Regions from separate parts of the Streptomyces sp. NPDC051243 genome, predicted to be linked through region 2. Evidence: riboswitches for the same ligand, from Rfam matches in the RefSeq annotation. Region 2 holds a riboswitch; each other region holds the start of a gene.

Region 1 (7,370 bases), on a different contig from region 2:
GGCAGGCGCTGCACGGCGCCGACCGCGTGCTGTGCGCGGACGGCGCGCACCCGCAGCTGCCGTATCTGCGCGAGGCCGGGATAACGGTCGACGAGGCCGCCCCGACCGCCGAGGAACTGATCGCCGCCTGCGCGGGCGGCCACACGGTCGTGGTCGTCGCGACGGGCGAGGGTGAGCCGGCTCTGACGGACGGCCTGGCACGACTCGCGGGCTCGGGACGCGTCAGCATGCCGGAACTGGAACTGCTCCCCGCCTCCTACGACCTCCCGGGCGCCCGCCTCCTCGACCTCGTCCAGGTCATGGACCGCATCCGCGCCGAGTGCCCCTGGTCCTCCCAGCAGACCCACAAGGGCCTGGCGAAGTACGGCATCGAGGAGGCGTACGAACTGGTCGAGGCGATCGAGGACGGCGACCGCGACGAGCTGCGCGAGGAACTGGGCGACGTCCTGCTGCAGGTCGTCTTCCACTCCCGTATCGCGGAGGAGGACCCGCAGGCCCCCTTCTCCATCGACGACGTCGCCGGCGGCATCGTCGCCAAGCTCATCCACCGCCACCCGCACGTCTTCGGCGACGAGACGGCGACGACCCCCGAGGAGGTCAAGGAGCACTGGCTGCGCACGAAGGCCGTCGAGAAGCAGCGGGAGTCGGTGACCGAGGGCATACCCCTGGGCCAGCCGGGCCTCGCCCTCGCGGCGAAGCTGGCGTCGCGGGTGCGTACGGCGGGCCTGGAGGTGCCGTTGCCGTCGGGCGAGGGCGTCGGGTACGAGCTGCTGGCCATGGCGGTGCGGGCGGAGGCGGCCGGGGTGGACCCGGAGGCGGCACTGCGGGTTGCGGCGCGGGCGTTCCGGGACGAGATCCGTCAGGTGGAGAGCGAGGGCAGAGGTCCGGTGACCTGACACCGGACGCGGTCCGGTCCGTCCACGCCCCGGCAGCGTGCGCCTTCCGCCTGGCTGCTCTCCCGCCCGGGGACCACGCCGCGCGGAACGTGCTCGCCGGGCGGGCGGATACCGTCAAGGAGTGACCGACCGACCCAGCCGCACCAGCCCCACCCCCGAACCCCCCGACCTCTTCACCTGGGAGTTCGCCACCAACCCCTATCCCGCCTACGCCTGGCTCCGCGAGCACGCCCCGGTGCACCGCACGCGCCTTCCCAGCGGCGTAGAGGCCTGGCTGGTCACCCGCTACGGCGACGCGAAGCAAGCCCTCGCCGACAGCCGTCTGTCCAAGAACCCGGCCCACCATGACGAACCGGCCCACGCCAAGGGCAAGACCGGTATCCCGGGCGAGCGCAAGGCCGAGTTGATGACGCATCTGCTCAACATCGACCCGCCCGACCACACCCGCCTGCGCCGGCTCGTCTCCAAGGCCTTCACGCCCCGCAGGGTCGCCGAGTTCGCCCCGCGCGTGCAGGAGCTCACGGACCACCTCATCGACGGGTTCGCGCAGAAGGGGAACGCCGATCTCATCCACGAGTTCGCCTTCCCGCTCCCCATCTACGCCATCTGCGACCTGCTCGGCGTCCCCCGCGAGGACCAGGACGACTTCCGGGACTGGGCGGGCATGATGATCCGCCACCAGGGCGGGCCGAGGGGCGGCGTCGCGCGGTCCGTGAAGAAGATGCGCGGTTATCTCGCCGACCTCATCCACCGCAAGCGCGAGGCACTCCCCGACGCCCCCACCCCCGGCGAGGACCTCATCTCCGGCCTCATCCGCGCCTCCGACCACGGCGAGCACCTCACCGAGAACGAGGCCGCCGCCATGGCCTTCATCCTGCTGTTCGCCGGCTTCGAGACGACCGTCAATCTCATCGGCAACGGCACCTACGCCCTGCTCACCCACCCCGAGCAGCGCGCCCGCCTGCAGACCTCCCTCGCCGCCCACGACACCGCCCTCCTGGAAACCGGCATCGAGGAACTCCTGCGCTACGACGGCCCCGTCGAACTCGCCACGTGGCGCTTCGCCACCGAGCCCCTCACCATCGGCGGGCAGCACATCGCGGCCGGCGACCCCGTTCTCGTCGTCCTGGCCGCCGCCGACCGGGACCCGGAGCGGTTCGCCGACCCCGATGTCCTGGACCTCGGCCGCCGCGACAACCAGCACCTCGGCTACGGCCACGGCATCCACTACTGCCTCGGCGCCCCGCTCGCCCGTCTGGAGGGCCAGACCGCCCTCGCCACACTCCTCACCCGGCTGCCGGATCTGGAACTCGCCGTGGATCCGGCCGAGTTGCGCTGGCGCGGCGGCCTCATCATGCGCGGACTGCGCACGCTTCCGGTGGAGTTCACCCCGCTTGGGTGAGTTCGTCCGCCACCGCAGACGTGACGCGCGCTCAAGTCTGTGATCTTCACGTGATCTGCGCGGCATTAACTTGTGACAAGTGATCGTCTGCCGATAACTTCACGGATCAACGATGGCGCACAGGTTTTCGGGCGCCGTGTTCACTGCTGTCTCGCGAAAGGTCCCCGCATGCTCTCCGGGAACGGTCGTCACCGACGCCCCCGTCAGGCTCCGGCTCTCCTCGTCGCGGCCGGAGTGACCGGCTCCGCCATCGCCATCCCGCTCCTCGGCGCCACGGGTGCGAGCGCCGCCGACGGCAGCGTCTGGGACAAGGTGGCCGACTGTGAGAGCGGCGGCTCCTGGAGCGCCGACACCGGCAACGGACGCTACGGCGGACTGCAGTTGACCCAGGAGGACTGGGACAAGTACGGCGGCCTCGACTATGCCGCGAGCCCCGACCTGGCGAGCCGCTCCCAGCAGATCGCCGTGGCCCAGAAGATCCTCGCGGACCGGGGTGTCGGCGCCTGGCGCACCTGCGGACTGCTCAGCGGGCTCACCAAGGAGTCGGGCTCGGTCGACCTAGACACCGGCGTGGAGGAGGACTCCCCGTCCGAAGTATCCGGATCCTCCGGATTGCTCGATTCATTGAACTCATCCGGCTCATCCCAGTCATCCGGCTCGTCGGGTTCGTCCGGTTCGTCGGAATCCGATGAGTCGTCGAACAGCTCCTCGGACTCCTCGAGCTCCTCCAGTGCCTCGAATTCGCCCGGCTCGTCGAGCGGTTCTTCGGGTGATTCGTCCGAATCGTCCGAGAATCTCTCCTCTTCGCCTGCTTCCCCCTCCACGGCCGACAGCTCCGCAAAGTCCGGCACATCCGACGGCGCGGAGATCTCCCAGTCGCCCGACGGCTCCCCCACGGGGACGCCGACAAGTGACGACCAGGGCAACTCGGAGCAGGGGGCGGGCTCCTGGGGTCTTGTCGACACCGGCGCCGTCGACGCCGCGAAGGCCGATTCCGCGGCCGGCTCCGGGCGTCATCGCGGTGCCAGTGCCGACGAGAGCGGGGCTGCCGACGGCGCCGTCAAGTCCTCCGGCCGCCATGCCTCGTACACCGTCCGTGCCGGCGACACTCTCGCCTCGATCGCCGACTCCCTTGACCTCGACGGCGGGTGGCGGGCGCTGTACCAGGCGAACAAGCAGGACATCGGCGCTGACGCGAACCACATCTTCCCCGGTCAGACCCTCGAAGTCCCTGCCGAATAGGGCGAAAAGCAGCGGGAGTTCGCGCCCCACTTCGCTCCTGAATGTCCGTTTTAGCTGCAGTGAGAGATAGATCTCAGAAGCCCTGATCGTCTTTGTAATTCCGGGAATCGAGTGTCTACGGTCGTGATCGCTCGCCACCAGTGCGAGCCCCGACAGCCGTCACGCCGAATCCTGCCGGCGGCCGTACGGGAACAGTCGTCGCGTCAAGCGCCGTAGGCAGGAGCGGGGGACCCAAGGTTTGCGCCGGGTCCGGCAGTTGAGGCCCTTCGGGGCCGCACGGCCGGAGTCGGCTTGGGGTGAAGTCGCGCAGCGGGAGCCGGAAGGCGAACGTGCGCGGCCGGGCAACTCAACCGGCCCGAACCCGACAGCTCACCTCGCAGGCGTCGGTGAGGGGATCTCTCCATGCTGTTTTCCAGCAAGGGCAAGCACCGTCGTCCGTCCAAGGCCGCTCGCGCCATCGCCGTCGTCGGCGTCACCGGCGCCGCCGCCGTCGCCGCCCCGCTGATGGCGGCCGGCAGCGCCTCGGCCGCCACCGCCTCGGAGTGGGACGCCGTCGCCCAGTGCGAGTCCGGCGGCAACTGGTCGATCAACACCGGCAACGGCTACTACGGCGGTCTGCAGTTCTCCGCCTCCACCTGGGCCGCGTACGGCGGCACGAAGTACGCCGCCACCGCCGACCAGGCCACCAAGGCCCAGCAGATCGAGATAGCCGAGAAGGTCCTCGCGGGCCAGGGCAAGGGCGCCTGGCCGCACTGCGGCACCGGCCTGTCCAGCGCCGCCTACACCGGCTCCTCCGCCGGCGGCTCCTCGCAGAGCAGTGAGAGCACCACCCGCTCCACCGAGCAGCAGTCGGCCTCCCGCTCCGCCGAGCGTCCGGCCGCCGAGAAGAAGTCGAGCAAGACCGTCACCACCCCGACCGGCAAGAAGGTCAAGAAGGGCGACGGCGAGTACAAGGTCGTCAAGGGTGACACCCTCAGCACGATCGCCGAGAAGCAGAACGTCAAGGGCGGCTGGGAGAAGCTGTTCCAGCTCAACAAGGACATCGTCGAGGACGCCGATCTGATCTACCCGGGTCAGCAGCTGCACCTGAAGTAACAGTGCCTCGGTAGCTGAACCACTGCGCCCTCACATCCGTGGACCTCATAGTGAAGACCTCGTGAGGGCCACCCCCGTCCCCACGGGCTCCCCGCTCCGGTGCGTCTTCCCCCGTACGCACCGGGGCGGGGTTTTCTTTTCCCCCGGGACCCCGGAACTCCGCACCGCGTTTTTGTTCCGTTCGGAAACAATTCGCTCTCGGTTCCGTCCACGGGGCGGTCGACCGCTGGCCGATCCGCCGGAGCCGGTTAGGCTCATCTCGCAGCACCCACCGCGGTCTGCGTACCCGCGTCACATCCCAAGAAGGAGATGCTCGTGCCGTCCATCGACGTCGTCGTAGCCCGGGAAATCCTGGACTCCCGAGGCAACCCCACGGTCGAGGTCGAGGTCGGCCTCGACGACGGCAGCACGGGTCGTGCCGCCGTTCCGTCCGGCGCCTCGACGGGCGCCTTCGAGGCCATCGAGCTCCGCGACGGCGACACCAACCGCTACCTGGGCAAGGGCGTCGAGAAGGCCGTCCTCGCCGTCATCGAGCAGATCGGCCCGGAGCTGGTCGGCTACGACGCCACCGAGCAGCGCCTGATCGACCAGGCCATGTTCGACCTGGACGCCACCGACAACAAGGGCTCGCTCGGCGCCAACGCCATCCTCGGTGTCTCCCTCGCCGTCGCCCACGCCGCCTCCGAGGCCTCCGACCTCCCCCTCTTCCGCTACCTGGGCGGCCCGAACGCGCACCTGCTGCCGGTGCCGATGATGAACATCCTGAACGGCGGCTCGCACGCCGACTCCAACGTGGACATCCAGGAGTTCATGATCGCCCCGATCGGCGCGGAGACCTTCTCCGAGGCGCTGCGCTGGGGCGCCGAGGTCTACCACACCCTCAAGAAGGTCCTGAAGAGCAAGGGCCTGGCCACCGGCCTCGGCGACGAGGGCGGCTTCGCCCCCAACCTCGGCTCCAACCGTGAGGCCCTCGACCTCATCCTCGAGGCCATCAAGGAGGCCGGCTACACCCCCGGCGAGCAGATCGCCCTGGCGCTCGACGTCGCCGCGTCCGAGTTCTACAAGGACGGCTCCTACCTCTTCGAGGGCAAGGCGCGCTCCGCCGCCGAGATGACCGAGTACTACGCCGAGCTCGTCGACGCGTACCCGCTCGTCTCCATCGAGGACCCGCTGTTCGAGGACGACTGGGACGGCTGGAAGACCATCACCGACAAGCTCGGCGACAAGGTCCAGCTCGTCGGCGACGACCTGTTCGTCACCAACCCCGAGCGCCTGGCCCGCGGCATCGAGGAGGGCGCGGCCAACGCCCTGCTGGTGAAGGTCAACCAGATCGGCTCGCTGACCGAGACCCTGGACGCCGTCGAGCTCGCCCAGCGCAACGGCTTCAAGTGCATGATGTCCCACCGCTCCGGCGAGACCGAGGACGTCACCATCGCCGACCTGGCCGTCGCCACCAACTGCGGCCAGATCAAGACCGGCGCCCCGGCCCGCTCCGAGCGCGTCGCCAAGTACAACCAGCTGCTGCGCATCGAGGAGATCCTCGACGACGCGGCGGTGTACGCCGGCCGCTCGGCCTTCCCGCGGTACAAGGGCTGACCAGGCTGACCCATACCGGGTTAAGCCTTAGCCAGTCATACGTACGTCCCCGTACTCGGTCCCGTACCGTGTGCGGGGACGTACGCGTGTGAAACGGGAGGCGGGGAAAATGGCCGTGAAGGACCGGGACCGGTTCTCCACCGCGACCAGGATCCGGTTGCTCGGCGAGCAGACGGCGGCCCGTGTCTACCGCTCCCAGACCAAGCGGCAGGCCCGGCGCTCCAGGCTCACCGGACGCGCCGCGCTGCTCGCGCTGGTCGTCTGCTCCATGGTCGTGGCGCTCGCCTACCCGATAAGGCAGTACGTCTCCCAGCGCGCCGAGATCGCCGATCTGGAGCGGCAGAAGGAAGAGGCCGCCAAACGGGTCGAGCAACTGCGCGACACCAAGGCACGCTGGCAGGACGACGCGTACGCCGAACAGCAGATCCGGCAGCGGCTGCACTACGTGATGCCGGGAGAGACCGGCTTCATCGTGGTCGACCCGGACGCCGCCAAGCAGTCGAGGGCCGACGTCGCCGCGGCCGACCGCCCCTGGTACTCGAACATCTGGGACGGCATCGACAAGGCCGACGCCTCCGACCAGTGAACCGACAGATACTTCAGAGAGACTTTCGTACAGGCATGGAAACGCCCCCGCCGCCCACCCCGCGCACCGAGCCCACCGACGCGGACGTCGAGGCCTTCAAGCAGCAGCTCGGGCGTCCGCCGCGCGGGCTGCGCGCGATCGCGCACCGGTGCCCGTGCGGTCAGCCGGACGTCGTCGAGACGGCCCCGCGACTGCCCGACGGCACGCCCTTCCCGACGCTGTACTACCTGACGTGCCCGAAGGCGTCGTCGGCGATCGGCACGCTGGAGGCGAACGGCGTGATGAAGGAGATGACGGCGCGGCTGGAGACCGACGAGGAGCTGGCCGCCGCGTATCGCTCCGCCCACGAGGACTACATCCGGCGCCGCGACGAGATCGAGGAGCTGACGGGCTTCCCGAGTGCGGGCGGTATGCCGGACCGGGTGAAGTGCCTGCATGTGCTGGTGGCGCACTCGCTGGCGGCGGGGCCCGGGGTCAATCCGCTCGGCGACGAGGCGATCGCGATGCTGCCGGAGTGGTGGAGCAAGGGAGCGTGCGTGACGCTGTCCGAGCT
Region 2 (7,370 bases):
GGCCAGGTGGCCCGCGTCAGTGCCCGCGGGACGGGTACGGCGGCCGTCAGGGCGACGACGCTCAACAGGAGCAGGCAGACGGTCATGCCAAGGGCTCCGGATCCTGGTCAGGGAAGGTGCGGGGGCGGCTGTGCGGGGTGGTGGGCCGTGCGGACAGGGTGCGGCTTGCTTCCCACCGCCAGCCAGTATGACGGTGACCATCGCCTGAGTCAGGGGGAAAGACCCGTCGAATCCTTTGGGCGGGGCCGATCACCTGTCCGCCCCGCCCTCGCGCAACCGCCGCGAATCACCCGTCGGTGCCCGCTGGTTGAGCCGGATCTCCGGTGTCAGCCCGGCCAGGATCCGCGGTGTCAGCCTGCGCCGGGTCTGTGCAGTCAGCCTGCGCCGGGTCTGTGCAGTCGGCCGGCGTCTGCTCTGTGCAGTCAGCCTGCGCCGGCTCTGTGCAAGTCGGCCGGCGTCGGCTCCGTGCAGTCAGCCTGCGTCGGATCTGCGGGTCAGCCGCCCACAACCCGCCCCGTCACCTCCCCCAGCCCCACTCGAACCCCACCCGGCCCGGGAGCCCAGGCGGACAATGTCACGATGTCGCCGTCCTCGAGGAACGTCCGCTTGCCGTCGGGGAGTTCAAGGAGGTCCCGGCCGTTCCAGGTCAGCTCGAGCAGTGACCCGCGCTCGCGTTCCGTCGGGCCGCTCACCGTGCCGGAGCCGTACAGGTCGCCGGTGCGCAGGGAGGCGCCGTTCACGGTCATGTGGGCGAGTTGCTGGGCGGCCGTCCAGTACATGGTGGAGAAGGGAGGCTCGGAGACGACATGGCCGTTGATGGCCACCGAGATTCGCAGGTCGTAGCCGCCGGGTTCCGCTGAGGGAGCGGAGTCGTCCAGGTACGGCAGCAGGGGGTGCGTCCGCTCCGGCGGCGCCACCCGGGCCTCCTCCAGCGCGTCCAGCGGGGTGATCCAGGCCGACACCGACGTGGCGAAGGACTTGCCGAGGAACGGGCCGAGGGGGACGTACTCCCAGGCCTGGACGTCACGTGCCGACCAGTCGTTGAGCAGGCACAGGCCGAAGACATGTTCGCGGAAGTCGCCCAGTTCCACCGGCCTGCCCATCTGCGACGGGACGCCGACCACGAAGCCGACCTCGGCCTCGATGTCCAGGCGGACCGACGGGCCGAAGACCGGCGCCGGTTCGGTGGGGGCCTTGCGCTGGCCGGAGGGCCGTACGACATCGGTGCCGGAGACGACCACCGTGCCCGAGCGGCCGTGGTAACCGATCGGAAGGTGCTTCCAGTTGGGGGTGAGGGAGTCCGCGGCGTCGGGGCGGAAGATCTGGCCGACGTTCCGGGCGTGGTTCTCGGAGGCGTAGAAGTCGACGTAGTCGGCGACCTCGAAGGGGAGGTGCAGGGTCACTGACGACAGCGGATGGAGGAGGTCCTGGATGGCTTCTTGGTGCGCCGGCACCGTCACCCACGCCGTCAGGGCGCGCCGTACGTCCGACCAGGTGGTGCGGCCGGCGGCGAGCAGCGGGTTCAGGGAGTCCTGGGCGAGCAGCGGGGCGTACGGCGAGCCGAGCGCGTAGGCCGCCTTGCCCGCGTCGAGGACGTGGTCGCCGAGCCGGACGCCGACCCTGCGCGCGGAGTCCGAGCCGGGGAGGGAGAAGACGCCGTACGGAAGGTTGTGCGTGCCGAAGGGGTCGCCCTCGGGGAGATCGAAGGGGGGCATGGGGTGCTGCCTCACTCTCATCCGCTCCGTGTGCCATTGCCATGTGGTCGGGCCACACGTTACGTGTGAGTCGGCTGTCCTGGGCTTCTGGCACCCTCCAAAAAAATCTTCTGTCTGCCGGTCACAACTGCTTCCTCCGCCTCGTCAGTGCAGTGAAGACGGAAGTACTGACACAGGAGGCACGAATCATGCAGGCACGGATGACCAACCCGGCGTACGTCCTTCCCGGCGCGATGAAGGGCATCGGAACCCTCCTCCAGGCGATCGGCGAGAGCGGCCTGCCGCAGGAGCTCGTGGAGATCGTGGGGCTGCGCGCCAGCCAGATCAACGGCTGCAGCGCCTGTGTGCACGGTCACACGGTCAATCTGCGCAAGGCCGGGGCGAGTGACGAGCGGATCGATGCCGTTGCCGCCTGGCGGGAGGCGCCCTACTTCACCGACGCCGAACGGGCCGCGCTGCAGTTGACGGAGTCGGTCACTCGCCTCGCCGACCGATCCCACGAGTCGGTGCCGGACACGCTGTGGGATGAGGTGGCCGACCACTTCGCCGAGAAGGAACTGTCGGCTCTCATCCTGCTCATCGGCGTGATGAACCTGTTCAACCGCGTCAACACCACCATCAAGGAGCCCGCGGGCACCACATGGGGGTGAAATCGCAACAGGCGGCAGGCAGTTGCGGCGCGCGAACCGAACCCGAACCGGAGCAGGTGTCAACACATGTGAACACAGCAGCCGTCCGGTTCACGTCGAGTCGATGGGGCGTCCTGTCCGTATTCTCTGATCATGGCCGCACCTATCGCATATTCACTCATCGCCACTGACCTGGACGGGACGTTGCTCCGAGGCGACGACACCCTGTCGGACCGGTCCATCGACGCGCTCGCGCTGGTGGCGGCGGCCGGTGCGCAGCACCTCGTCGTGACGGGACGGCCGGCGCCCAGAGTGCGACCGCTCCTCGACGACCTGGGCAGTACGGGGCTCGCGGTGTGCGGACAGGGGGCGCAGTTGTATGACGCCGGCGCGGACCGGCTGCTGTGGTCGGTCACGCTGGACCGGGAGTTGGCGGAGACCGCGTTGGGCAAGATCGAGGCCGAGGTGGGGCAGGTGTACGCGGCCGTCGACCAGGACGGCGTCGACGGCCTCACGCTCATCGAGCCCGGCTATCTGATGCCCCACCCCACGCTGCCGGCCGTACGTGTGCAGTATCGCGACGACCTGTGGTGCGAGCCGATCAGCAAGGTGCTGCTGCGTCATCCGAGCCTCTCGGACGACGAGTTGGCGGCGACGGCGCGTTCGGTGGTCGGCTCGCTCGCCACCGTCACCATGTCGGGGCCCGGGACCGTCGAACTCCAGCCATGCGGCATCACCAAGGCGACCGGTCTCGCGCTCGCCGCCGAGCACCTCGGCCTCGGGGCGCACGAGACCATCGCCTTCGGGGACATGCCCAACGACATCCCGATGTTCGACTGGGCCGCCCGCGGGGTCGCGATGGCCAACGCGCACCCCGAACTCAAGGAGGTCGCGGACGAGATCACGTTGTCGAACGAGGACGACGGCATCGCCGTCGTCCTCGAGAGACTGTTCGCGGGTATCTTGGCCGACTTCGTCCAGTAGGGAGCGTTCGTCGGTCAAAGATGCCTTTTGTCTAGTAAGGCCCGTTTACGTTGTCGATCGAGCCGTAGCGCGCGGCCGCGTAGTTGCACGCGGCCACGATGTTCGCGACCGGGTCGAAGGGGTCGTACACCGTGCCCGGCACGTGGTAGGCGGCGAAGGTCGGGTCGATGACCTGCAGGAGGCCCTTGGACGGGGTGCCCGCGGCGGCGTTGGAGTCCCAGTTGTTGATGGCGGACGGGTTGCCGGACGACTCACGCATGATGTTGCGGTGAATGCCCTCGTAGGATCCGGGAATTCCGTTTTGGGACATGATGTCCAGGGCGTTGCGGATCCAGCCGTCGAGGTTGTTCGGGTACGACTTCACGGAGGACTGGGTGGCCTGGGCGACGGAGGACTTCTTGGCGGGCGCGGACGCCTTGTCGGCGGTCGTGCTCGCCTTCTTCGTCGCGCGGACCTTCAGGTCGAGGCCCGGGTGGATCAGCCGGGGGTTGTCGCCGACGGCCTTGCGGTTGTCCTTGTAGAGCTGCTTCCAGCCGCCCTGAACGTCGTACCGGTCCGCGATGTCGTAGAGCGTGTCGCCCTTCTTCGTGGTGTACGTGACGGACCCGACCTTCGCCGGGGCGGAGGCCTGGGCCGTCTCCGCGGCGTTCGCGGTGGACACTCCCAGGAGCGGGAGGGCGAGCGCGGCGGTGCCGGTTCCGGCGGCGACGGCGTGGCGGGTGAGCGGGTTGGTGCGGGGGCGGCGGTGCTTGCCTCGGGCCATGGCGCTGTTCCTCTCCGACGCCTGCGAGGTGAGCTGTCGGGTTCGGGCGGGGAGGTGCCCGGCCGTGCCGCCGTGTGGCGGCGCGACTTCACCCCTAGCCGCGGCCGGTGCGCCATCAAGGCGACCGGTGCGGCGACTTACCTGGGTCCCCCGCTCCTGCCGTGCGTGTGTGAGTGCGTCGGTGGATGACTCGGGCGGCGGCAGGATTCGGCGTCCGCCCGACGAGCGGGAACGTATGCGAGAGCACATGCCCGGAACAAGTGCCATGGTCGCCCGTCGTGCGGTTGACCATGGTCTGGCGTGAATGGGGTGCTTGATCCTTTGCGGTTGCCAATCTTCAACTTGCGCTTGCTGCAAGGAAGGACGCGGTGTGCCGGGTCGGGCGGGCGGTCGTCCGTGCGTGACTCAACTCACTGGCATCCACAAGAGCGGCAAATCGGGCAATGGGTCCAACTCGCGTTTAACCGGCTGTCCGTGGAGTCCGTTTCTCCCATGTCCGGTGGAAAAGTACCTCTTCGCCCTCCAGGCCGATCACCTCGGTGGAGGTGATGAAGTCCGTCCGGTCGCAGCTGATCTGCGAGCGAGTGCGCACCGTGGCGTTCCACGCCGACTCCGGGCGGTGGGTGGATCGACCAGTACGAGCGGGTGCGGGCCGACAGGGGATCCGACTCGTTGATCGTGTACGTCTCCAGCGCCTCCTCGGTGAACTCCAGACCGTCGGGGTACACGCGCGTGCCGCCGTACCGAGGGTCTACCTCCAGGCGCCACTCGCCCTTGGCCACGTCCCGTAGGACGAGCCGCTCGGGGCGCGGTTCGTCCAGCGTGACGGGGGCGTTCACGCCGAGCGGCGGCGCCTGCTCCGGGTTCCTCGAAGGTGATCGCTGCCTCGTGCAACGCACGTGCACGTACTGGAAGTTCCAGGGAACTCCCGGCCGGTTCGAGGGTGAAGCCCGCCGCCGAGTCCGGCCGGGGCCAGATCCACGGCCAGTACGCGGAGGAGACGGCGAGGCGGATGCGGTGGCCGGGCGGGAAGGCATGGCCGATGCCGCTCAGCTCGAAGTCACGTCCCCGGCGGCGCCCGGCTCCTACGGCACCGCATGGTCGCGGCCGTGGCGCGCCGACAGGTTCGGCATGCCCCGGGTGACCAGGGTCGAGGAGCCGTCCGGCGCCACGTCGCAGAGCCGGGCGACGACCTGCCCGCGCGGCACCTCCGACGTCAGCCGCAGCCGCACCTTCGGCCGCCCCGACACCCAGGTCTCCTCGCCCGCTTCGAACTCGAAGTGGCGTACACCGTAGCCGGGCGGTGCGAGTCGCTGACGCACACGCGCGGCAGGGGCTCGGACATCACGCCCGTGTCCTTGCCCTTGAGCCAGTGGTCCCACCAGCGCAGCGTCTCCTGGAGGAAGCCGATCGCCGGGCCCGGGGGCAGGCCGCGGTCGGGGTACTGATGCGACCAGGGGCCGATCAGGCCGCGCACGCGGTCGGCGGGCAGGTGCTCCACGAGTCGCGGCACCGTGTCGCGGTACGGGTCGTGCCAGCCGCCCACCGCCAGGACGGCGGCGTCGATCGCGCCGTAGTCCTCACAGACGCTGCCGTGCCGCCAGTAGCCGTCGCGGGTCTGGTGGCCAGTCAGGTGTGGATGAACGGCTCGACGGACTCCAGGCGCGCCAGCCACATGTCGCGCCCCTCGCCGGCGTACCGCGGATCGGGCGGCCGGGAGACGAAGGCGAGCATCGTCGCCGCCCAGGCGTGCATGTCTACCGCGAGGACGGAACCTCCCAGGTAGTGCACGTCGTTGTCATAGTGATCGTACGTGGAGCGGACCGTGACGATCGCCTTGAGCGGCTCGGGCGCGAGGGCCGCGATCTGGAGGGAGTGGAAGCCGCCCCAGGAGATGCCGAACATGCCGACCCTGCCGCCGCACCAGGGTTGCGCCGCCGGCCAGTTGACGAGCTCGACCCCGTCGGCCAGTTCCGTCGCCGAGTACTCGTCCGTGGGCATGCCCTCGCTGTTGCCGTGCCCGCGGATGTCCACGCGCACGGAGGCGTAGCCATGGCCGGCGTACCAGGGGTGGCGCTGGTGGTCGCGGGGCGCGGGTCCAGTCGGTCAGGCGGTACGGCGGGTATTCCAGGAGCGCCGGTACGGGCTCGTCGGTCAGCGGGCGTCACACGCGACGCGCGTACAGCAGGGTTCCGTCCGGGGCGGGATCCGGAGGTCGTCATGGGTCGTCTTGAAGGGGAAGGACGTACGGATGTGCATGAGCGGGTCCCCCGTCGTGTCGGCGCACCGGGTGCATCGTGCGGCGCAGCCAAGGTGCCGCGGCCGTCACGGCCAGCCCCGCGGCCACCGCGATCGCGCCGTTGACGCCGAAGTGGGCGGGCTTGGAGACGTCGTCGTAGAGCCTCACCGTCTGGGCCTGGATGCCGTTGGCGAGGGCGAGGAACCACAGGGACATGGTCTGGCCGGCGAAGGCGGCCGGGGCGAGCTTCGTCGTGGCCGACATGCCCGAGGTCTCCCGAAGGATGTCGCCGAGGCCGAGCAGCAGGTACGAACCCACGATCCACCAGACGGACATGAGGTGGCCGTCGGAGGAGTGGCCTGCGGTCGGCAGCACCATCAGCAGGAACGACAGGCCGCCGAGCGCCGCGCCGATCGCGATCTTGTTGGACGCGTGCGGCCGGCGGTGCCGCATACGGACCCCCAGCGCGGCGACGACGGGGGCGAGGGCGACCGCCAAGGCGCCGAGGGCGGAGGCGTACCAGCTCGCGGGCAAGTCGAAGCCGAGGATCGTCGTCTCGGCGTTCGTCGAGGCCAGCACCATCATCGTGGAGTACGCCTGGAAGAGGACGAGGTTGAAGGCCGTGGAGGCGAGGATGAGGACGACGTACGGGCGCAGCCGGCCGCGCTCCTCCGGAGTCGCCCGTGGGCTCGCGGACATCACCGCGAAGTAGGCGACCGGGGCGATCACCGAGACGAGGGTGAGCAGGTCGACGAAGCGGCCCATGGTGAGCCGGCCGGCGGTGGCGAGGAGGACGGCGAGCGCGGTGGCGGTGGCCGGACCCGAGGCGATCAGACGGATCGCCCGGCGCATGGCGTCAGGGGCGAGCGCGAACTCGGCGGCGTGCTTCCGGCCGGCCAGGTGCCGGCGGCCGACGACGTACTGGACCAGGCCGAAGGGCATGCCGATCGCGGCCGCCGAGGAGCCCCAGTGCCAGCTCCTCTGGTCGCCGAGCCGGCCGGTGATCAGCGGGCCGGCGAAGGCGCCGATGATGATCGCCA
Region 3 (7,370 bases), on a different contig from region 2:
CAAGGTTCCTGCGCAGTGGCCCCAGGGGCACGTTCCGCAGTCTGACCTCGTCGTTTCCGCCGCTGCCGAACAGGCCCATGGAGTCGTCGTCATCCCGGAGCTCTTCGTCGTACGACACCCAGAAAGGCACCGCGGGTTCGTCGGATGGTGCGGCAGCTGATGTCACGGTTCCCCCTCGGCCTTCGCTCGCGAGCCAACTGTACGGAGGGGGAGCGCAGTTCATGTCCCGCGCGGGAAAATAGGGCCCCGAAGAAGTACGAGGCCCTTGTTCTCAGGCAGGTCGTATCACGGTCAGGCAGGTCGTATCACGCTGTGGATCTCCGACTCCCCGGCGAAGTGGATCGACTCCTCGCGTATGACCGCTCCCGGGCCGGGGGCGTGGATCATCATGCCGTTTCCGGAGTAGATGCCGACGTGCCCGGCGTGGAAGAGGACCAGGTCGCCGGGCTCGATGTAGGCGAGGGCGATGCCGCGGCCGGCGGTCGCCTGCTCCTGCGGGGTACGGGGGAGGGCGATGCCGGCGGCCTTCCAGGCGGCCTGGGTGAGGCCCCCGCCGTCGTACGCGTCCGGGCCCGTCGTGCCCCAGACGCAGGGCTTGCCGATCTGGGCGCGGGCGAAGTCGAGGGCCCGCACGGCTCGGGTGTCCTGGGGGGTGGGGGAGGCGGTGGCGGTGCTCGTGACGAGAGCCTGGCTCGTGACGAGAGCCTGGCTCGTGTCCAGGGTCTGGCTCGTGTAGAAGGGCCGGCCCGTGTCGGAGCGGGCCGCCGGGTCGGCCGGGACCGGGGTCAGGTCGGCCGGTCCCAGGTCCTGCAGGGCCTCCCAGCGTGTCTCGGCCGAGGGCTGGGACGGAGCGGGTGTGAGTGCCGTGCTCTGCTGGGTGATGTACGCGGAGAGCAGCTCGCGCGCCCGGTCGAGCTTGCGCTGGTTGTGCTCCTTGGTAGTCCGCAGTGCGGACCGCTGCTGCGGGTCCGCTGCCGAGCCGCCGGTGGGTTCGGCGGTCGGGGCGGGCAGGGCGAGGGCGGTCTGGGTGCTCAAGGCGCTCTGCGTGTCCAGGGCGCTCCAGTCGGTCTCCTGCGGTGCCTCCGGAGCGGGCGGCAGGGCGGCGACGGGGCCGGCGGTCAGCTCCCCCAGAGGCGCCCTCCCCGTGGCCGGCGCGGACGGCAGCTCGGCGACCGGCCCGGCGGGGAGCTCCAGGGCCGCGCGGCGGGAGGCTTCCCGTGCCCGGTCGGTGAGGTCCTCCGGCGTGCGCTCCGTCGGGCGTGTGGGGCGTGTCCCGGTGGGGCGGGCCGGTATTCGGTCGCTAGGCAGCGTCGCCGGGACGGTCGGGCCCACCTTCGAGCGGGCGGCGTCGAACCACTGCCGGGTGACGTTGTCGAGGGCGGGGTCGCCGCGCCTGCTCTCCTCGCCACGGGCCCCTGCGGCGGCTCCGCGCCCGGCGTCCCTCGGCCGGTCGGCGCGCTTGCGGGGTCCCGTCGCCGCCGCGCGGGTGGCGTTGAAGGTCCCCGTGTCGGACTCGGCCTGGTCGTAGAGGGAGCTGACCCGACGGCTGACCTCCTCGCGGCTCGGCGCCTCGTCCCTCGCCGAGGGGGCGGCGTTGGCCGTCTGGGCCAGCAGGGCCACAGAGGTGAGGGCCGCCGACGCGAGTGCGGAATTGCGCATGCCGGGGAGGCTCAATGCCCCCGGACGCGCGGTTCGTTCCGGCGCCATGGGCGACGTACTCCTTCCGTGCTCCGCCTACCGGGTTAGGTGACGGGTTCGGGCGGTTGTCCGGAAGGTGTGCCCTACGGCCCTTGCCTCGAAAGGCGGTTGGGCCGATTCACCCCAAGTTCGGTTGGGTCCCCGGCTCCAGTGGCCCCCGAGGGCGCACCGGACTCGGCGGAGGCCGCACGTCCCGGCGGGGATCGCCGGAGGTCGTCGTGCGGCCTGAGGCGTAACCTAACCAACTTGTGTGTCTCACGTGAAGGTTGACGTGTGAAATGTCCGATACGTTTTTGTGACCTTCGACGCTTGGGGTGGATCTCGGTCCTGGATCACTTCGCGGCGCGTTGGCTCCGCCACGCCTCGTAGTGATCCAGGAGCGTCTGCTCGATCGGGCGGTATGTGATGCCCAGTTCGTTCACGCTGCGGCTGTTGTCCACCCGGAAGCGGATGCCGAGGTGTTTGCGGATGTAGTCCTGGCTCAGCCCGAAGGCCGGTCCCAGGACGCGTACCGGCCAGTGCGGGAGCGCGGTGCGCGGGAGGCGGAGGTCACGGGGGTGCCGGGTCCGGATGATTCGGGACATCTCGTGGAAGGACGTCATGGCCGCGGCGGCGAGGATGTAGCGGCCCTTCGCGGCCGGGTTCTCCGCCGCTGCGATGTGCGCGTCGGCGACCTCGCGCACGTCCACCGTGGTGAAGCTGAAGTCCGGGGCGCCGTAGAAGAAGTAGCCCTTGAACAGTTCCTGAAGCAGGAACAGGCTGCCGGACTCCGAGGCGGGCGTGAGGGAGGGGCCCAGGATGAGGCCGGGATTGACCGACACCATCCGCCAGCGGCCCTGGGCGGCCTCCGCGTCCCACGCCGCGCGCTCCGCGACCGTCTTGGCGTAGTGGTAGGGGTTGTTCTCCACCGTGCTGGTGGTGTTGAAGTACCGCTCCGACAGCACGCCGTCGTCCATGGCCGCGACGTCCGCGTAATCGCCGAAGATCGCACCCACGGTCGAGGTGAGGACGAGCTGGTCGACCGTGTGCGTCCGCTCGATGGCCGCCAACACGTTGCGCGTGCCGAGCAGGGCCGGGTCGACCATCTCCCGGCGGCCGTCCTTGATCTTCTCCGGCACGCGGAAGGGCGATGCCACATGGAACACCACCCGGCAGCCGCTCATCGCCTCGTCGAACGCGCCCGGCGTCAGCAAGTCCGCCTCGAACAGCGACAGCCGGCCCGGATGCGCCTCCTGCATCAACCGCAGCGGCCGTACCTTCGCCGCGTCGGCCGTGCCGCGCACGGTGGCGTGGACGTCGTAGCCGCGCTCCAGCAGCCGTTGGACCAGATGACTGCCGACGAACCCGCTGCCACCGGTGACCAGCACAGGTGCCGACCCCTCTGCGCCCACCCTCACTCCTTCTGCCGTTCTCCCGTACGGAGGCCGGTCGATCACGGTAGCTGCGCTCCCTGTGCACGGCCAGGGGTACCGGGCGACCGACGCTCGGTCAGTCACCAGCGCGCAGGCGGAGTTCGTACTCCGGCTGGATCCTTCGCATGTACCCGGTGTCGTCACGGGAGCGCGCACCCCTGACTCCATGTACAGCCGGTGCAGCCGGTCGAGGGCGTCGTGGTGGAGTTCCAGTTCACGGGTGCGGCGCAGTCCGCCCTCGCGCGCCACGTACCGTGAAGTGTCCACCACCCAGGCCGTTTGGGGTCCAGTCGCAGCGGCTGCCCGGGAAAGGCCTCCACCAGCGCCTCGCCCCAGTCGTCGCCGACCGCCGGGCGGCCGTCGAGGGCCGGGTGCTCGGCCCACTTGTAGAAGAGGTGCGCGTCGAAGAACCCCGGTCACACCCCGGTGCCGAGCAGGGCGGCGGTGTGGGTCCGGCCCAAGCTGTCCGTCACGTGTACCTCGCCGGTGCGGGTGCCCTTCGCCGTCGGAAGGAAGATCACCCTGATTCGGCAGTAACCGTTCGGCCGCAGCGCACCGCACGAGTGGTCGTGGCGGAAGTCGCCGCTGACCGAGAGACTCTGGATCGTCAGTTCCGTGTTCCCGGTGTTGAACAGCAGGAGGTCCTGACGTGCGCTGAACGTGCCGACCGGCTGTGAACCGAACACCAGCCCCGGCGGGTCGAACGTCACCACGGTGCCGAGACCGGTGCCGGTCAGCGGCACCGAGAGGCCGGGCACGGGAGCCGCGCAACGTACGACGAGCTCGGCGTCCCGTGGGCCGATCGCCGTCGGCAGGAAGGTCACCTCGACCACGCAGGTTCCTCCTGGGGCCAACGGTCCGCCGGTGCAGCCCTGTTGGACCGTGTAGTCGCCCGCCGCGGCTCCCATGACCGCTGCCGAGGTCACGGTGATCGGACCGGTTCCGTTGTTGGTCAGGGTCACCTGCTGAGGCGCGGCCGCGGTGCCCACGCGCTGCGGCGGGAAGCCGACCGCGGTCGGGTCGGCCCCGCACACGGGCGCCGGGACGCCCGTGCCGGTGAGCGCGACGGTGCGGGGGCTGCCGGAGGCGTTGTCGGTGATCCGCAGCTCGGCGCTGCGGGCCCCGAGAACGCTCGGGGTGAACAGGACGGCGACCGTGCACGACCGCTCCGGTGGGATGGTCTCCCGCCGGCACCGGTCCTCGGTGACGCTGAAGTCACCCGCGTGCGGCCCCACGAGATCGACGGCACCGATCTCCAGATCGAGCACGCCCTCATTGCTCACCGTCAGTGTCCTGGGGAGCCCGTGGGTGGAGAGCGGCTGGTCGCCGAAGGCGAGTGCGCCGGGGTTCAGCAGCGTGATCGGGGCGGCCACGCCGGTGCCTTCCAGCGCTACGGCGACGGGGCCGTCCAGCGTGTCGGCGTCGACCACGAGCGTGCCGGCCAGCGGGCCGGAGTGTCCCGGGCTGAAGACGACGTCCAGTGTGAGAACCCCACCGGGTGGCAGGGCGGTGCCGGGCAGCGGTGTGGTGACACGCCACTCCCGGCTGACCGCGAGGCTGACCCGTGCCGCCGGGCGGGATCCGGTGTTGGTGACCGTGAGCCGTTGCGGCGGACTGACCGTCCGGATCGCCTGCGGGCCGAACGCCAGCCGGGCGGGCGCCACTTCGAGGCGCGGTCCCACTCCCACCGCGCTGATCCTGAGGGTGCGGCGGTCGGTGAACCTGGACGGCGCGGACGTATCACTCGTCTCCAGGACCAGCTCCGCCTGCGCCGGGCCGACGGTGCGCGGAGAGAACCAGACGAGGAAGGAGCGCGACGCACCCACCGGGACCAGGCGGTCCGACAGGACCACCGGCGCGCCGAAGCCCTTCGGGGCGCCGTCGTCGTCGATGAACAACTCGTCGATGACGGCGTCGATCGACCCCTCGTTGCGAACGATCACGGTCCGGGTCGCCGTGGCTCCGGCCTCGACCTCCCCGAACGCTACGTCCCGCCCGGAACCCGGCGGTACGAGCGCCACGGAGAAACCACGTACGTTCGCGCGCAGGTTCACATGGAAGCCGCCCAGGTCCGCGGCGTTGGTGTGGACCAGCAACGAACCGGTGTGGAGGCCCGTTTCGGTCGGGGTGAACCTCACCTCCAGCACCGCGAGACCACCTCGGGAAGCGGGCGACCCGGTGATGGTCACGTCCAGGTTCTTCTTCCTGCCGCGCGTGCCCGTCAGCGGTGAGTCGGGCTCGTCCTCGGTGCGGAAGTCCCCGGAGAATCCCTCCGAGGAGATGCTCAGCCCCCCGGTCCCGACGTTCTTGCAGAAGATCCGTGCCGTCCTGGTCCTGCCGATGTCGAAGGTCCCGAGGTCCCAGACGGGTTGGGGCACCTCCAGGACGTTGGTGCCCACCGGCAGGTCGGGCACGTCGGGGGCGGTCGCCGGGCGCCCGATGTAGACCTCGGCCAGGGGATACTCGGCCTGCAGCCGGACGAACCGGCCCACGGAGGGGGTGCCCTCCAGGTCGACGAGGAACAGCAGGTAGTAACCGGGCGGCGCCACCCGGCCGTTCGGTGGCATCAGGACGGTGATCGCGTCGTCCTCCCGCCGTGTGATGTGCAGGGCGACGAGTCGCTGGTCGGGATTGAACGCGTGGGTGGCCGAGCCGCAGCGGATCAGGTGCACGCGCAGGATCCTGGCCGCCTGGGGCGTGGGGACCCGGAACTCCTGGCCGTGTCCGGCACCCATCAGCAGCCTGCCGACAGCGGGGCGCGCAGCGGGCAAGACCTCCCCCGACGCGTCGCGAGTGAAGAGGTACGGCGGCGAGTAGATCTCGATCCGCAGCTCCCGCGCGTCTCCCTTCGACGGGTCGTCCTTGCGGACTCCGCCCTGATTGCGGTCGCTGTCGTGGTTGGAGCCGGCGATCCAGACCCGGCCGTCGGCCAGGAGCAGCGCCACCGAGTGATAGACCCGCGCGATCCGGTTGGGGGATTCGGCCAGCCTCTCCCAGGTGTCGGACTCCGGGACGTAGCGCTCCGCCCAGTGCACGGCGTCCCCGTCCCTGCCGCCGCCGAAGACGGGAAGGCGTTCCGAGGTCGCTCCGCCGACCACGAGGACCGAGGCGTCGGGCAGCAGGACGGCGTTGGCGTAGGCCCGGAACGGGTCGGGCCGCCGCTCTCCCGTGGGGCGCCAGCCCAGATGGGCGTTGTGGGGTTCGAAGAACTGGGGTCGGCGCTGGCCGCAGATGAGAATCCGGGCACCGTAGTGCGGTGGGACCAAGGGGAGCAGTACCGAAGGGAACGCGGCTCGGGCGTAGACGTTGAACGGCCAGAACGGGTCGCCGGCCTGCCCGGGGGACTGTCCTGGTGGAGGGGGGCCGAGGTCGGCGGTCGTCATGCGTGACGGGTCGATGTTTCTGGTCCTGCGGCGGCCGCCGACGCGCAGGGCCGTCGACGAGAAGATCCGCCCGTCGGGCAGCTGGTGCAGCCGCGGGTAGTACACCATGGGGCGGATCTCCTTCCCGAGGTAGTGGGTGACGCCGCCCGTCTCCTCCAGGGGAGGGGTGGTGACCCTGGGCTTCGACCACGTGCAGTCGGCCGGGTCGAAGATCTCGATGCCGGTGTTCTCGTGCGGCCCCTGGTCGTCTCCGTGGCCGCCGAGGACGAGGGCACGGCCGTCCGCGAGGGTGATGCAGGTCGGGTACCAGCGGCCTCCCGCCATGGGGTCGACCGAGCGCCAGCGCTCGCTGCGCCAGTCGAAGATGATGGCCGTGTCGGTCCCGGTGAAGTGGTCGACCTTCGCATGCTTTGGGTCGGCCTTGTCCTCGTAGTGCTCGGTCCCGCCCACGACCAGCACGTTGCCGCTGGGCAGCAGACAGTGACCGGCGCAGAAGAGGTCGTCCGTCAGGGGGCCGCCGGCCCGTTCCATCTGGCTGGTCGCCGGATTCCACAGCCGGGTGGCATTGATGACGCTCGCCGGATCCGGTGGCTTCTCGTCGTGCTCGGAGCCGCTGAAGCAGAGCACCTTGCCCGACGGCAGCAACGCGGCATGCACGGCGAGGATCTGGGTATTCGCCGTGACCAGTTCCCAACTTCCTTGTCCGGCAGGCATCTCGGCGCCTCACCCCGTCCCCCTGGCGGCTCCCCGTCGACACGCTAGCCGTGGTCCCGACGGGCTCACCAGGGTCCCTCGTGCGTAAAGCGCCTACGCCCATGGGGAGTTGCGGCCTCGGCCGCACGCATTGGGTGGGTTCGAGTCACCCGCGGGAAACCAG

Evidence for each region. A riboswitch is a leader RNA that binds a small molecule or an ion and turns the genes downstream of it on or off. The one in region 2 is predicted to bind cyclic di-AMP.
Region 1: another riboswitch for cyclic di-AMP. It lies ahead of ACIBAG_RS06770 (transglycosylase family protein); the one in region 2 lies ahead of ACIBAG_RS39875 (LysM peptidoglycan-binding domain-containing protein).
Region 3: another riboswitch for cyclic di-AMP. It lies ahead of ACIBAG_RS02975 (C40 family peptidase); the one in region 2 lies ahead of ACIBAG_RS39875 (LysM peptidoglycan-binding domain-containing protein).

Annotation. Positions count from the first base shown of each region.
Region 1 is NZ_JBITES010000002.1:621,574-628,943, forward strand. Features, by position in the region: gene ACIBAG_RS06755 (nucleoside triphosphate pyrophosphohydrolase) at 1-896, shown strand, start outside; gene ACIBAG_RS06760 (cytochrome P450) at 1,018-2,298, shown strand; gene ACIBAG_RS06765 (transglycosylase family protein) at 2,467-3,540, shown strand; cyclic di-AMP (ydaO/yuaA leader) riboswitch at 3,739-3,938, shown strand; gene ACIBAG_RS06770 (transglycosylase family protein) at 3,943-4,635, shown strand; gene eno (phosphopyruvate hydratase) at 4,951-6,231, shown strand; gene ACIBAG_RS06780 (septum formation initiator family protein) at 6,341-6,817, shown strand; gene ACIBAG_RS06785 (DUF501 domain-containing protein) at 6,853-7,370, shown strand, end outside.
Region 2 is NZ_JBITES010000021.1:46,452-53,821, reverse strand. Features, by position in the region: gene ACIBAG_RS39895 (M56 family metallopeptidase) at 1-86, opposite strand, end outside; gene fahA (fumarylacetoacetase) at 495-1,715, opposite strand; gene ACIBAG_RS39885 (carboxymuconolactone decarboxylase family protein) at 1,904-2,365, shown strand; gene ACIBAG_RS39880 (HAD family hydrolase) at 2,498-3,328, shown strand; gene ACIBAG_RS39875 (LysM peptidoglycan-binding domain-containing protein) at 3,360-4,091, opposite strand; cyclic di-AMP (ydaO/yuaA leader) riboswitch at 4,097-4,282, opposite strand; partial or broken gene ACIBAG_RS39870 (CocE/NonD family hydrolase) at 4,552-6,350, opposite strand; partial or broken gene ACIBAG_RS39865 (peptide MFS transporter) at 6,376-7,370, opposite strand, start outside.
Region 3 is NZ_JBITES010000001.1:673,359-680,728, reverse strand. Features, by position in the region: gene ACIBAG_RS02980 (hypothetical protein) at 1-130, opposite strand, end outside; gene ACIBAG_RS02975 (C40 family peptidase) at 292-1,659, opposite strand; cyclic di-AMP (ydaO/yuaA leader) riboswitch at 1,716-1,888, opposite strand; gene ACIBAG_RS02970 (NAD-dependent epimerase/dehydratase family protein) at 2,031-3,089, opposite strand; gene ACIBAG_RS02965 (choice-of-anchor D domain-containing protein) at 3,527-7,207, opposite strand.